DNA from 2 places in the Variovorax sp. GrIS 2.14 genome. Region 2 is predicted to be linked to the other one. Evidence: riboswitches for the same ligand, from Rfam matches in the RefSeq annotation. Region 2 holds a riboswitch; the other holds the start of a gene.

Region 1 (7,120 bases), on a different contig from region 2:
CCACGCCTTCCACGCCGGCAACCACGCCGACGTGCTCAAGCACACGGTGTTGATCGCCACGCTCACTCATTTGCTCGAAAAAGACGCGGCGCTGACCGTGGTGGACACGCATGCCGGCGCCGGCTTGTACCGTCTGGATGGCGACTACGCCGACACCAGCGGGGAGGCCGCGGAAGGTCTGTTGCGACTGATTGCAGCCAAGCCGAAAGACGGCGCGCCCCTCGCGGACGCCATCGCCCGCTACCTCGGCGTCATCGCCGACTTCAACCCGAAAGGCGGCGCCAAGGTCTATCCTGGCTCGCCTTTCATCATCCAGCACCTGTTGCGGGACCATGACCGGTTGAAACTGTACGAGTTGCATCCTACCGATGCCAAAACCCTCGACGCCAACATCGCGCAACTCGATGCAGGTCGGCAGATTGCCGTCCTGCGCGAAGACGGTTTCTTGAGCGCCAGCAAATTCTTGCCCCCACCGTCGCGTCGCGCATTGGTGCTGATGGACCCAAGCTACGAGATAAAAAGCGACTACGGCCGCGTGCTCGAGTTTGCGGCCGAAGCGCTCAAGCGATTCGCCACCGGCACCTACGCCGTCTGGTATCCGATCATTCCGAGGCCTGAAGCGCACGATTTGCCGCGCCGCCTCAAGACGATGGCGACCAAGGCCGGCAAGTCGTGGCTGCACGCGACGCTCACCGTAAAGTCCAGCAAGCTGACATCTACGCCCACTGGCGAGACCAAGCGACCCGGCCTGCCTGCCAGCGGCATGTTTTTGATCAATCCGCCGTTTACCTTGAAACCGCAATTGGCCGCGGCGTTGCCTCAGTTGGCAGAGCTTTTGGCGCAAGACCGCCACGCGGCGTTTTCGCTCGACAGCGGCGGCTGAGTTCCGGCGCTTCTGCGACCGTTCATTCAACGCCGATATCTAGCGGCGTTTGCGATTCGATGATTTGACCGGTACCTTCCGCGTGCTCGAAGGCGACGGCGCAGAATCACCCGCCATTGGCGCATCGGCGAAGTCGACGGCCGCACCGCTGCAACGCATGTCTTTCTTGTCGATCACCGACAACGCAACCTGCTTGATCCCCATTGCCGTCAGCCCGATCTGATCTGCTGCGGCGCGGCTCAGATCGATGATGCGACCCAGCGCATAGGGCCCCCGATCGTTGATGCGCACCAACACCTCCTTGCCATTCACCAGGCTTCGCACGCAGACACGCGTGTTGAATGGCAGTGTCTTGTGAGCGGCCGTGAATGCGGTCATGTCGAAGCGCTCTCCGTTGGCAGTTTTGCGCTGGTGAAACTGGATGCCGTACCAGGAAGCGCCACCGCGCTCGAAGATTTCGCGAAGGCTTCCGTCACCGGGGACGCCATCGTCCGGCGAGAGTTCGCCAGTTCCTGAGATGGAGAGCTCGTAGCGCACCGAGGGCACTTGCGAACGTGGAGCGGCACCGGCCGGCACCGCAAGCTCGCGTGGCAACGGCCGTAACCGAAAGCGCCCCGATGAATCCGCTCCAGCGTCAGGTTTGGGCGCATTGGCATCGGGCGGCGGTGTGCCGCAGGCCGCAAGCAGACACAGCAAACCGGCCAGCGCGCCTCGCAGCGCGCGACGCGATCCGGTCCACCCCGCATGGCGGGCGGCCGGGCACGCGACATTCACTCGATGCGCTCCAGAACTCCCAAAGTCGCAGCAGCCTGATTCATCGTGTAGAAATGAAGGGCAGGTGCACCGCCGTCTCGCAGTCGCACGCACAGGTCGGTGACGACATCGAGGCCGAACGCCTTGATCGACGCCGTATCGTCGCCAAAACCCTGCAGCCGAAGACGAATCCAGCGAGGAATCTCAGCGCCACAGGCGTCCGAGAAACGCATGAGTTGGGTCGAGTTAGTGATCGGCATGACGCCCGGCACGACAGGCACGTCGAGCTTCAACTTGCGGGCTTCATCCACGAAGCGGAAGTAGGCCTCGGCACTGAAAAAATACTGCGTGATGGCCGAATCGGCGCCCGCTTCGACCTTGGCCGCATAAGCCCGCAAGTCGGCCTCGGGCGAGCGCGATTGCGGGTGCACTTCAGGGTAGCAAGCGACCTCGATATGAAAGTCGCGACCTGTCTCTTCGCGAATGAACGAGACCAGATCGCTTGCGTACAAAAACTCGCCGCCAGCGCCGTAGCCGCTGGGCAAATCGCCGCGTAATGCGACCAACCGCTTGACGCCCATCGCCTTGAGTTCGGCCAACTGCATGCGCACGGTTTCCTTGGTCGATCCGATGCACGAAAAGTGGCTCGCTGCATCCACGCCCTCGCCCAGAATTTCACGCACCGTGTTGAAGGTGCCGTCGTGCGTCGAGCCTCCGGCGCCATACGTAACCGAACAGAACTCGGGCTTTCGCGTGTAGAGCTGCTGCCGGACTGCACGCAGTTTGGTCGCGCCCTCGACCGTCTTCGGCGGAAAAAATTCAAAGCTGAGCGGAAGGCGCATCGCCGGCTCCTGGAGCGCCGTCCGCGCGAACGGCGTGAACGAAAAACTCATGGTTGCCATCGCCGCCGACGATCGGGCTGTCGAACCACTGCACAACACGCAGTCCCAGCGCAGCGCAGGCTTCTCGCAAGCGTGCCTCCACGATCGGGTACATCGCCGCATCGCGCACGATGCCGCCCTTGCCGACCTGGCCCGGCTGCAGTTCGAACTGCGGCTTGACCAGCATCAGCATGCGGCCATCGGCTGCTAGAAAAGGCACCACCGCCGGCAACACCAGCGTCAGCGAAATGAACGAGAGGTCACCCACGATCAGGTCGAAGCGCGGCTCGAATTCGATTTCCATCGTCTCGACATCGTCTTCGGCGTCGACACTCGAAGCGATCAGGTCGACCGCGGTCAGCGCTCGCGCATTGACCTTTTCGACCGCGATCACACGCTCGTCTTCGCGCAGCTTCGCGTGCAACTGGCCGTGACCGACGTCGACGCCGACCACCTTCGCCGCACCGTGCTGCAGCAGGCAATCGGTGAAGCCTCCGGTCGACTGGCCGATGTCGAGGCACTGCAGCCCCGTCGCATCGATGCCTGCGGTCTTCAAAGCCCCTTCGAGCTTGAGTCCTCCGCGCGAAACGTAGCGTGCTTCAGCGCCGTCGACCAGGTCGAGCTCGGCCGATTCAGGCAGGTCGTCGCGGTTCTTGACTACGTCACGCCATGCGTCGCTGCTGCCCGCATCGCGCCAGCGCAAACCGCCCGCAATCAAGCGAACGGCCTGCGATCGGGACGCGGCCATGCCGCGCTCCACCAACAATTGATCAGCGCGCATGCGCTATCAATAGCGGTAGGTGTCAGGCTTGTAAGGGCCGTTTTTATCGACACCGATGTAGGCCGCTTGCGCTGGCGTCAGTTCGGTCAGCATGGCGCCGACCTTCTTCAGGTGCAGGCGCGCGACCTTCTCATCGAGGTGCTTGGGCAGCACGTAGACCTTGCCGGCTTCATACGCGTCGGGCTTGGTGAAAAGCTCGATCTGCGCGATGACCTGATTGGCGAATGACGACGACATCACGAAGCTCGGGTGGCCCGTGCCGCAGCCCAGGTTCACCAGGCGACCCTTGGCCAGCAAAATGATCTTCTTGCCGTCCGGGAAGGTGATGTGGTCGACTTGCGGCTTGATCTCTTCCCACTCGTACTTCTCGATCGACACGACATCGATTTCGTTGTCGAAGTGACCGATGTTGCAAACGATGGCCTGGTCTTTCATGGCGACCATGTGGTCGTGCGTGATGACGGACAGGTTGCCGGTCGCCGACACGAAGATATCCGCCTTGTCGGCAGCGTATTCCATGGTCACGACCTTGTAGCCTTCCATTGCAGCCTGGAGCGCATTGATCGGATCGACCTCGGTGACCCATACCTGCGCCGACAGGGCGCGCAGCGCTTGTGCCGAGCCCTTGCCCACGTCGCCGTAGCCCACCACGACCGCCACCTTGCCGGCGATCATCACATCGGTCGCGCGCTTGATAGCGTCGACCAGAGATTCACGGCAGCCGTACAGGTTGTCGAACTTGCTCTTGGTGACTGAATCGTTCACGTTGATGGCGCGAAACTGCAGCGTGCCGTTCGCCGACATCTCGTTCAGGCGATGAACGCCCGTGGTCGTTTCTTCGGTCACGCCGATGATCTCGGCGGCTTTGCGGGTGTACCAGGTACTGTCGACAGCGATCTTGGCCTTGATCGCGGCGTACAGGATGCGCTCTTCTTCGCTGGTCGGGTTCGCGAGAACGCCCAGGTCTTTTTCAGCGCGCTGGCCCAGATGCATCAGCAACGTGGCGTCGCCGCCGTCGTCCAGGATCATGTTGGGGCCTTCGCCCTTAGAGCCCTTGGGTCCGAAATCGAAGATGGCGTGGGTGTAGTCCCAGTAGTCGGTCAGCGTCTCGCCCTTGACGGCGAAAACCGGCGTGCCGGCGGCTGCGATGGCAGCGGCTGCGTGGTCTTGCGTCGAGAAGATGTTGCACGATGCCCAGCGGACGTCGGCACCGAGGGCTTGCAGCGTTTCGATCAGCACCGCGGTCTGAATCGTCATGTGGATCGAGCCGGTGATGCGCGCGCCCTTGAGCGGGTGCGACTTCGCGAACTCGGAGCGAATGGCCATCAGGCCCGGCATTTCGGTCTCCGCGATGCGGATTTCCTTGCGGCCCCAAGCGGCCAGCGTGATGTCGGCGATGGCCTGATCGGTCAATTTGAGAGGGATTGCGACGGCGGATGCGGATTCGAGAACAGCGCTCATGAGAACTCCAAAGCAAGTTTGAGAATTGCCGCCGCGCTCGGGAAGGTAGACCTGTAGATCGACTCACCGCGAGAACAGCGGTTGAGCGTGGTTGCGATGTGGTCCGAGCCTCACGCCTGATGGCGCTGCAACGCTCCTCGGAACGACGGATTTTAGCGCAGACGCCCGATTGCGTGCGTCACCGCCCGGAAGGGTCGGCGTTACCGCCGACAAGCCGAAATTCCTGCGGCGTATTACGCTCGTACGATATGAACACACCCTCCGCATCGTCTTTCCGCAAGCTCTCGCCGCTTGCGTCTGTGCTTCTGGCTTCGGCCACCCTGCTCGGCGCAGCCGTGCTGCCGCTCGCCGCCGCTGCGCAGAGCCCGGCGGCCACGCCATCTGCCGCTCCCGCCGCCCCGACCGTCCGAATTCGAGGCACGGTCGTCTATGTAGACCCAAAGAAGGTGGTCGTGAAGGACCGCAGCGGTGAGGTCGTTTCGCTTGCACGGGTCGCCGACATGCCGATCTCCGAGGTGTATCGCATCAAGCTGAGCGACATCAAGCAAGGGAGCTTCATCGGCACTGCAGCGATGCCGCAGGCAGACGGCACGCAAAAGGCGCTCGAAGTTCTGGTCTTCCCCGAGGCCGCGCGTGGAACCGGCGAAGGCCATTTCCCATGGGACTTGCAGCCGCAGAGCACGATGACCAACGCGACCGTGGCCGACCTCGCCGCGGCGCCGAAGAACGTGCGCGGCGGCCAGCAGCTGAAGCTCAGCTACAAGGGCGGTGAAAAGACGCTCATCGTTCCGCCGAACGTGCCCGTCGTGACCTTTAAGCCCGCAACCGACGCCCTGCTGGTCCCCGGCGCGAAAGTGCTGATCAACGCGCAAGAGCGCAACGGCACCCCGACGGCACTGCGCGTGCTGGCCGGCCGCAACGGCTTCACGCCGCCGATGTAATCCAAGGGAAATCCCGGAAGTAAATTGGCGCAGAGAACCGCCGCAGCCGCGCCGCTGCGGCGTATCGTGGCAACGGATTTCCGCATCGACAGGCGCGGCGTCCGCCTTCCTCAAACCTCAGGAGACTCCCATGGCCACCGCCAAGAAAGCTGCCGCCCAGCCCACCGCTTCGCAGGGCAACACCAAAATCCCCAACCCGGCCGACATGCTCAAGGGCATGGCCGAGCGTCTGCAGAGCGTCAACCTGACCGGCGCCGGCAGCAAGCTGCTCGACAGCGGCCGCAAGGATCTTCAAGCCGTGATGCAGGCCAACGAAAAGTCGTACAAGGGCCTGCAGACGGTGGTGCAGCGTCAGACCGAGATGATCAAGAGCGCGATTGCCGAATGGCAGTCCGCAGCCAAGGCGGCCCCAGGCAAAGACCCGAAAGAAAATCTTGCCAAGCTCGACGAACTGGGTCGCGCGTCGTTCCAGCGTGCCATCGACGACATCAAGGAGCTGGCCGACCTGGCGGCCAAGTCGCAGAAGGACGCTTTCGAAGTCGTGCGCCAGCGGGTGCAGGACAACGTCGACGAAGTGACCAAGCTGCTGCAGCGCAAGTGAGAGGGCTGCCGGCGCGCTCGACGCGACCGGCATGACCACGGCTTTGTGGCGTCGCGCTAGCCCCGTGCGAGAGAAGCCAGGAGCGCATCCGTAAAATCGGGCAATCCCCCCGCAGATTGCCCACTTTGTCTTTCGCCTCCGAAACCCGTCGCCGTCGCACTTTCGCGATCATCTCCCACCCAGACGCCGGCAAGACCACGCTCACTGAAAAGCTCTTGCTGTTCTCAGGTGCGATCCAGATTGCCGGTTCGGTCAAGGCGCGCAAGGCCACGCGGCACGCCACCTCCGACTGGATGGAGATCGAAAAGCAGCGCGGCATTTCGGTGGCCTCATCGGTCATGCAGATGCTGTACCGCGACCACGTCATCAACCTGCTCGACACGCCCGGCCACAAGGACTTTTCAGAAGACACCTACCGCGTGCTGACCGCCGTCGACTCGGCTTTGATGGTGATCGATGCGGCCAACGGCGTCGAAGCCCAGACGCGCCGCCTGATCGAAGTTTGCCGGCAGCGCGACACGCCCATCATCACGTTCGTCAACAAGATGGACCGCGAAGTGCGCGAGCCGCTGGACATCATGGACGAGATCGAACGCGAGCTCGGCATGCCCTGCGTGCCGATGACCTGGCCGGTCGGCCAGGGCAAATCCTTCGGCGGCATCATGAATCTGCGCACCCAGACCATGACGGTGTTCGACTCCGGCAAGGAGCGACTGCCGCAGGAGTTCGAAACCATTCGCCTCGACAACCGCGCCGAGCTCATCAAGCGCTTCGGCAGCGAGTTCGAATCTGCCGAGCAGAGCATGGAACTGGCAGCCG
Region 2 (7,120 bases):
TCGCCACGACCAGCCAGCGCGGCGCTTGCGGACTCTTCGCATCCTGCGCCTCGCGCCACCACCACAGCGCGACGCAGCCGGCCAGCACGAACAGTGCGACGCCCATGTCGATCAGCGCACTGGCGTAGTCGCCCAGGCCGAGCCAGATGGCGGCGCCGGCGAGCGCGAGCGTACGGCTGGTGTGCTGTCGTCCGAGCCGATAGACCATCCCTACCGACAGCGCGCCCGCGAGCGCGCTCAGGAAGTGCGGCAGTACGTCGTCGCCGACCAGCAGCGCGGCCGCATAGAGCAGGTTGTAGTTGTACGGAAACCAGGGGTAGCGCAGCCAGTCGTGGATGCCGAGCGTGCCGGTCTGCGCCAGCATGCGCGCGTACGGCAGGTGGTACATCAGTTCGTCGAAGACGGCCGGCGGAGCGAGCGGTGCGACCAGCGCAGGAAGAGCGATCAGCGCGAGCGCGGCGAGTGCGGCTTTGTCGAGCCAAGACATCGACGCGTCGACGCCCCAGGAGGAAGGAAAGACAGCAGCCGCGGCACGCTCACGCAATTGCCGCCGCCATGCCGGCACTTGCAGCGCCGCAGCGCCGATGCCGATAGCGACCAGCACAAGCACGCCCGTCACGCCGAACAATCCCGCAATGGCCAATGCCTGAAACGCGCAGATGAACAGGCCGACCCCGAGCGTGGCGCTCATTGCCGCTTCGAGCCAAACGTCGGCCGGCGTGGGCACGCCGATGCGCGACAACACGGCGCACCCGTAGCCCCAACAGCTCACGACGAACACCGCCAGCGCCGCGTAGTGCGCCGCTGCAAAAATCAACTTCTGGAAAATAGAAACTCCCGGTCGCCGGCCACGGACGCACCGGCCGACGGGTTATAGATTCGGAGCCAGCAGCCGCTCCAACTCGGCCTCGCTTTGTTTCCTGCGCGCCGCCTGGTCCTGCAACTGGTCATGCCCGATTTTGCCGACGTTGAAGTACGTCGAGTCAGGATGGCTCAAATGGAAGCCGCTGACGCTGGCGGCGGGCGTCATCGCGAGGCTTTCGGTCAGCGTCATGCCGATGTCCTGGCACTGCATGACTTCGAACATCTCGCGCTTGACGCTGTGGTCGGGGCAGGCCGGATAGCCGGGCGCCGGACGAATGCCGCGGTACTTCTCGGCGATCATGTCTTCGTTGCTCAGGCCTTCGTGCGGCGCATAGCCCCAGAGGTCGGTGCGCACGCGGTGATGCAGCGATTCGGCAAAGGCCTCGGCCAGCCGGTCGGCCAGCGCCTTCAGCATGATGGCCGAGTAGTCGTCCAGGTCGTCGACGAAGTACTTCTCCTTCTTCTCGACGCCCAGGCCCGCGGTAACAGCGAACATGCCGACATAGTCTTTCAGGCCGCTGTCTTTCGGCGCGACGAAGTCGGCCAGGCAGCGGCTCGGTCGCATCACGCCGTCGATCATCTGCTTCTCGGTCTGCTGGCGCATGCCATACCAAGTCATGGCGACCTCGGTGCGGCTCTCGTCGGTATAGAACTCGATGTCGTCGTCGTTCACCGTGTTGGCGGGCCAGAAACCGACGATGCCGCTGGCGCTGAGCCAACGGCCTTCGATCAGGCGCTTCAACATGCGCTGACCGTCGGCATACACGCGCACGGCTTCGGTTCCGACCACCTCGTCTTTCAGGATGGCGGGAAACGGACCCGCGAGGTCCCAGGTCTGGAAGAACGGGCCCCAGTCGATGTACTTGGCGAGCTCGGTCAGGTCGTAGTTCTTGAACACGCGGCGACCGATGAACTTGGGCACCGGCGGCGTGTAGTTCGCCCAGTCGATCGGCGTCTTGTTGGCCCGCGATTTCGCCAGCGACCACATCGGTATCTGCTTCTTGTTGGCGTGCTGCAGTCGCACCTTGTCGTAGTCGGCGTTGAGTTCGTCGATGTACTTGGTGGCGTTGTCCGAAAGGAGGCTCTGCGCCACACTCACGCTGCGTGAGGCATCGGGCACGTAGACGACCGGGCCCTCGTAGTGCGGCGCGATCTTGACGGCCGTATGCACGCGACTGGTGGTCGCGCCACCGATCATCAACGGGATTTTCTTGATGCGGAAATGGTCGTCGCGCTGCATCTCGCCGGCGACATACTGCATCTCTTCGAGGCTCGGCGTGATGAGGCCCGAGAGCCCCACGATGTCGGCGCCCTCGACCTTGGCGCGCGCCAGAATTTCGTGGCACGGGACCATCACACCCATGTTCACCACTTCGAAGTTATTGCACTGAAGCACGACGGTGACGATGTTCTTGCCGATGTCGTGCACGTCGCCCTTGACCGTCGCGATGATGATCTTTCCCTTGGTGCGCACATCGCGCCCCGCGGCTTCGTCGAGCAGTTTTTCCGCCTCGATGTAGGGCAGCAAATGCGCCACGGCCGACTTCATCACGCGTGCCGATTTGACCACCTGCGGCAAGAACATCTTGCCCTGGCCGAACAGATCGCCCACGACGTTCATGCCGGCCATGAGCGGCCCTTCGATCACATGCAGCGGCCGGCCGCCTTTCGCCAAAATGATCTGGTAGGCCTCCTCGGTGTCGTCGACGATGAAGTCGGTGATGCCGTGCACCATCGCATGCGACAGGCGCTGGTCGACCGCCACCGGGTGCTCCGGCGTGCCGCGCCATTCGAGCTTCTTGCTCTCGTCCTTGGCGCCGCTCTTGGCCGTCTCGGCCACTTCGACGAGGCGCTCGCCAGCGTCTTCGCGGCGGTTGAGCACCACGTCTTCCACCCGCTCGCGCAGCACCGGCTCGAGGTCGTCGTACACGCCGACCATGCCGGCATTCACGATGCCCATGTCCATGCCCGCCTTGATGGCGTGGTACAGGAACACGGTGTGGATGGCTTCGCGCACCGGGTCATTGCCGCGAAAGCTGAAGCTCACGTTCGACACGCCACCCGACACGCGCGCGCCCGGCAGGTTTTGCTTGATCCAGCGCGTCGCGTTGATGAAGTCGACCGCGTAGTTGTTGTGCTCTTCGATGCCGGTCGCGATGGCGAAGATGTTCGGGTCGAAGATGATGTCTTCGGGCGGAAAGCCGACCTCGTCGACCAGGATGCGATAGGCCCGTTCGCAGATTTCGATCTTGCGCTGGTAGGTGTCGGCCTGGCCCTTTTCGTCGAACGCCATGACCACCGCTGCAGCGCCGTAACGCCGCACCAGCTTGGCCTGCCGCTTGAAGCCGTCGACGCCTTCTTTCATCGAGATCGAGTTGACGATGCCCTTGCCCTGGATGCAACGCAGACCGGCTTCGATGACGTCCCACTTGGAGCTGTCGACCATGATCGGCATGCGCGCGATGTCGGGTTCGCTGGCGATCAGGTTCAGGAAGCGGACCATGGCAGCCTTGCTGTCCAGCATGGCCTCGTCCATGTTGATGTCGATTACCTGCGCGCCGTTCTCGACTTGCTGGCGTGCTACCGCGAGCGCCTCCTCGAACTGACCATTCAAGATCATTCGGGCAAATGCTTTCGAACCGGTGACGTTGGTGCGTTCGCCGATGTTGACGAACAACGCGCCCTCGCCGATCGTGACCGGCTCCAGGCCGGAAAGCATCAGCGGCGGAGGAATCGGAGTACCTGGGGTCTCTGGGGACTCGGATTTCGGGGACGTCTGGGACACGGGCTCACCTGTAGATTTTTGAGATCAGGTGAGCGTCGTTACGATCCCGAGCCTGACGTGGCCGGGTCTTGAGAAAGACCGGTCAACGCTGCAACGCTCCTCGAGAGGCTTAATTTTAGGCGGCTTTCGGATCGTCGATGCGGCGTGAGGGTTTGGTCAAACGACCACCGCCACCTCCGTCGCACGCACAGTCGTCAGCGCAAACGCCGGCAAGCCCTGCAGCAACCGTTGCCCATAAGACGTACGAACCAGCCGCCGGTCATAGCAATACACGCTCGCCCGATCGTCCTCGCTGCGGATCGCGCGACCGACCCACTGCGCCAAACGAATCGCCGTCGCCGGCACCACCAACTCGGTGAAAGGATCGCGGCCGACGGTACGCAGCCACTCGGCGCGGGCTTCGCTCACCGGATCGTCGGGTGATGCGAACGGCAGCTTGGCGATGAAGACCGATTCGCACAGCTTGCCCGGCAGATCCAGCCCTTCGCCAAAGGATTGCATGCCGAAGATGATCGACGGCAGGCCCTCGGCGACGCGGTGGCGGTGCGTGGCCATCAACTGCTGGCGCGGCATCGCCGTCTGCAGCAGCACGATGGGCTTCAGGCGGGACGTCAGCGCCTCGACAGCCATGCGCAATTGCTCCCGCGAGGTGAACAGCACGAGCGCACCGTGCCGCACATCGGCCAGATCGCGCATCAATGCTTTCACCATCTCGGCGACATAGGCGGCAGCTTCGCGAGGATCGGCTCGGGTCTCGACCGCGATGAGCTTGCCTTGCTTGGCGTAGTCGAACGGGCTGGGCACTTCGAGCGTGGTCGCGACGCCTTCCTCGTGCAAACCGTGCAGGCCCGACTCGCGCAAGAAAAAATCAAAGCGTCCGCAGCTGGTCAACGTGGCCGATGTGAGCACTGCGCCGCGCACCTTGTTCCACAGGTTGTTGCGCAGCGTCGCTCCAGGCAGCAACGGACTCGCGTGGGCTTGCAGCGTGGCCAGGTCGCCATCGACTTCCAGCGTGAACCATTTGGCGGCCGGCGCTGCACCGGGCGTTGCGTCGCGCAACAGCAATTGAGCGGTGTCGAGTGTCTGTTCGAGCCGTGGCGCCAGCGCGCCGAGTTGGGCATACATGGCGGACAGCCGGCGGGCGAGTGCTGGCTGGTCGCGCATTTCGGCTCGCAACGCGCTCGCGATGACACGCAACGCGTCCAGAAATCCGGAAGCATGGTGCGCCACCCGACCGAGTGGTCCCTGCAGCGATTCCGGCAGTTCACCGAGCGGCAAACGTGCCCGGGATGTGTTGCGACCCGTTGCGTTGAAGGCGTTCGCGAGGCCGGTCTGGAGAGCTTCTCCGTACAGTTCCATCACCAGCCGCTCGACCTGTTGTAGCGCCTGTCGCATCTGCGAGGCATGCATCGGAATGTCGGCCACCTCGGTCACCTCCAGCCGCACGCCAACGCGCACCGCACGCTGGGCCAGCCGCTCGGCCCACACGTGGCGGCCCAGGTCCATGCGGCAGGCAAATTGCGAGAGCGCGGTGGCCGGCAAATGGTGCGCCTCGTCGAGGATCAGCAGGCAGTTGTCGAGCTCGGGCAGCAAGCGGTTGTTGAGCGACGACAGCAGCAGGTCGTGGTTGACCACGATCACCTGCGCGCCGACCAGCGTCTTGCGGCGCTCGTAGTAGACGCAGCCGTTGAACGATGGGCAATGCTTGCCGGTGCACGACGCAGCGTCGGCCGCCATCGGTGCCCAGAGGTCGGCGGCGGGCTGGGCGTCGAGCGAATCACGGTCGCCGTCCCATGCCCCGCGGTTAAGCGCTTGCGCGATACCGGTATGGAACTGGAGGCGCGCGGCGACCTCATGCGGTGGCCGCACGGCGCGCGACGCGCCCTCGCCGGCCTCTTCGTCGGCGAACAGGTCGTCTTCGAAGTTGTCGCCCTCTTCGCCGTGGCTTCCGTGCTCTGCGTCGGCGCCATCCGCCGCCATGCCGGTCAGGCGTTCGAGCTTCAGCTTGCACACGTAGCGACCGCGGCCCTTGGCGAGCGCGAAGCGAAACGGCTCGGGCAGCAACGCGGCGAGCGCCGGCAAGTCCTTGTTCACCAACTGCTCTTGCAGCGCGACCGTAGCGGTGGAAATCACCACGCGCGTGTTGCGCGCCAGGGCAAGCGCGATGGCAGGTGCGCAATAGGCGAGCGACTTGCCGACGCCAGTCCCTGCCTGGATCACGGCAATCGCGCGGACCGGCTCATCGGCGCCGCTGACGGCGCCGATTTGCGACTCTTGCGGAAGATTCGACTTTTCAGCCTTGCCGAGCGTGGCAACGCTCAGCGTGCGCGCCACGTGTTCGGCCATGCGCCGCTGCCCTTCGCGACTGCGAAATCCCTTGCTCGCGGCCACCGCCCCGTCGAACGCCTGCAAGGCCGACGCGGCCCATTCCAAAGATGACATCGAGCGAGTGTTGCATGCCGCAGTGCGGCGCTGGTTCAGGCCGGCTGAGCAGCGCTCGTGGAAGGCGTTGCAGCCGATGTGGGCAGACCGAAAACGGTGTCGAAGCCCCAATTGAAAACGAAGGTGTAGACCAGGAAGAACACGACCAGGCCGAGGTCCATCACCAGCGCCTCCAGAAGACTCACGCCCAGCGCCCAGGCGAACACCGGCACCAGAAAGGCGATCAACCCGCCCTCGAAGCCGACGGCATGCGCGATGCGGCGCTTGACGCTGCGGCCACGCACGGCTTGCCGCGATTCCCAGCGCTCGAAGAGCGCGTTGAAGGCCAGGTTCCAGAGCACGGCGATGACCGAGGCGACCACGGCCAACGCCCCCGAATGACCGAGGCCCTGCCCCGACATCAGCGCGAGCCCGACGCTGGCGGCCACGATGGCGATGCCTTCGTAGAGGGTGATGTAGACGACGCGACGTTTGATACCTTGCATATCCCGACTTTATGTTTGGCGTGCTGACATATAAAGTTATCTACTTTCAATCTGACTGATAGGTAAGACGGCATGGCTTGGTCGAGCGACAGCGTCGAAGTCTTTCTCGCGGTAATCGACAAAGGCTCGTTCTCGGCCGCCGCTCGGGCGCTGGGCCGCGTGCCTTCGGCGGTCAGCATGGCAATCGCCAACCTCGAAGCGGAACTCGATTTGCCGCTGTTCGACCGCGCCGGCCGCGAGCCGCGGCCCAATGCCGCCGCGCGCTCGCTGGAGCCGCAAGCGAGGTTGCTGGCAACGCAGTTGCGGCAGTTGCAGGTTCAAGCGCTTTCGCTGACACAGGGCCTGGAACATCGACTCACGCTCGCCATCGCGCCTGAGTTGCTGGCGGCACCGTGGAGCGCCGCGCTCGCCACACTGGCGCAAGAGCATCCCCTGCTCGAAGTCGAGGTGCTGGCGGCGCCGCAGGCCGATGCGCTCGACATGCTGCACACCGGTCGCGCGCAACTGGCGCTCGTGTTCGAGCGGCCGAGCCTGGACGGTCGCG

What was found. A riboswitch is a leader RNA that binds a small molecule or an ion and turns the genes downstream of it on or off. The one in region 2 is predicted to bind S-adenosylhomocysteine.
Region 1: it holds a riboswitch for S-adenosylhomocysteine, as region 2 does, so the genes downstream of both, ahcY (adenosylhomocysteinase) here and metH (methionine synthase) in region 2, are expected to answer to the same signal.

What each region holds. Positions count from the first base shown of each region.
Region 1 covers NZ_JBJXIA010000016.1:28,104-35,223, forward strand. Annotated here, with positions in the region: gene RCH10_RS21350 (23S rRNA (adenine(2030)-N(6))-methyltransferase RlmJ) at 1-883, shown strand, start outside; gene RCH10_RS21355 (septal ring lytic transglycosylase RlpA family protein) at 923-1,657, opposite strand; gene metF (methylenetetrahydrofolate reductase [NAD(P)H]) at 1,654-2,478, opposite strand; gene RCH10_RS21365 (TlyA family RNA methyltransferase) at 2,456-3,298, opposite strand; gene ahcY (adenosylhomocysteinase) at 3,305-4,759, opposite strand; S-adenosyl-L-homocysteine riboswitch at 4,836-4,904, opposite strand; gene RCH10_RS21375 (hypothetical protein) at 5,008-5,700, shown strand; gene phaP (TIGR01841 family phasin) at 5,831-6,301, shown strand; gene RCH10_RS21385 (peptide chain release factor 3) at 6,427-7,120, shown strand, end outside.
Region 2 covers NZ_JBJXIA010000001.1:23,936-31,055, forward strand. Annotated here, with positions in the region: gene RCH10_RS00110 (glycosyltransferase family 39 protein) at 1-817, opposite strand, end outside; gene metH (methionine synthase) at 872-3,598, opposite strand; S-adenosyl-L-homocysteine riboswitch at 3,673-3,757, opposite strand; gene dinG (ATP-dependent DNA helicase DinG) at 3,806-6,091, opposite strand; gene RCH10_RS00125 (PACE efflux transporter) at 6,127-6,576, opposite strand; gene RCH10_RS00130 (LysR family transcriptional regulator) at 6,649-7,120, shown strand, end outside.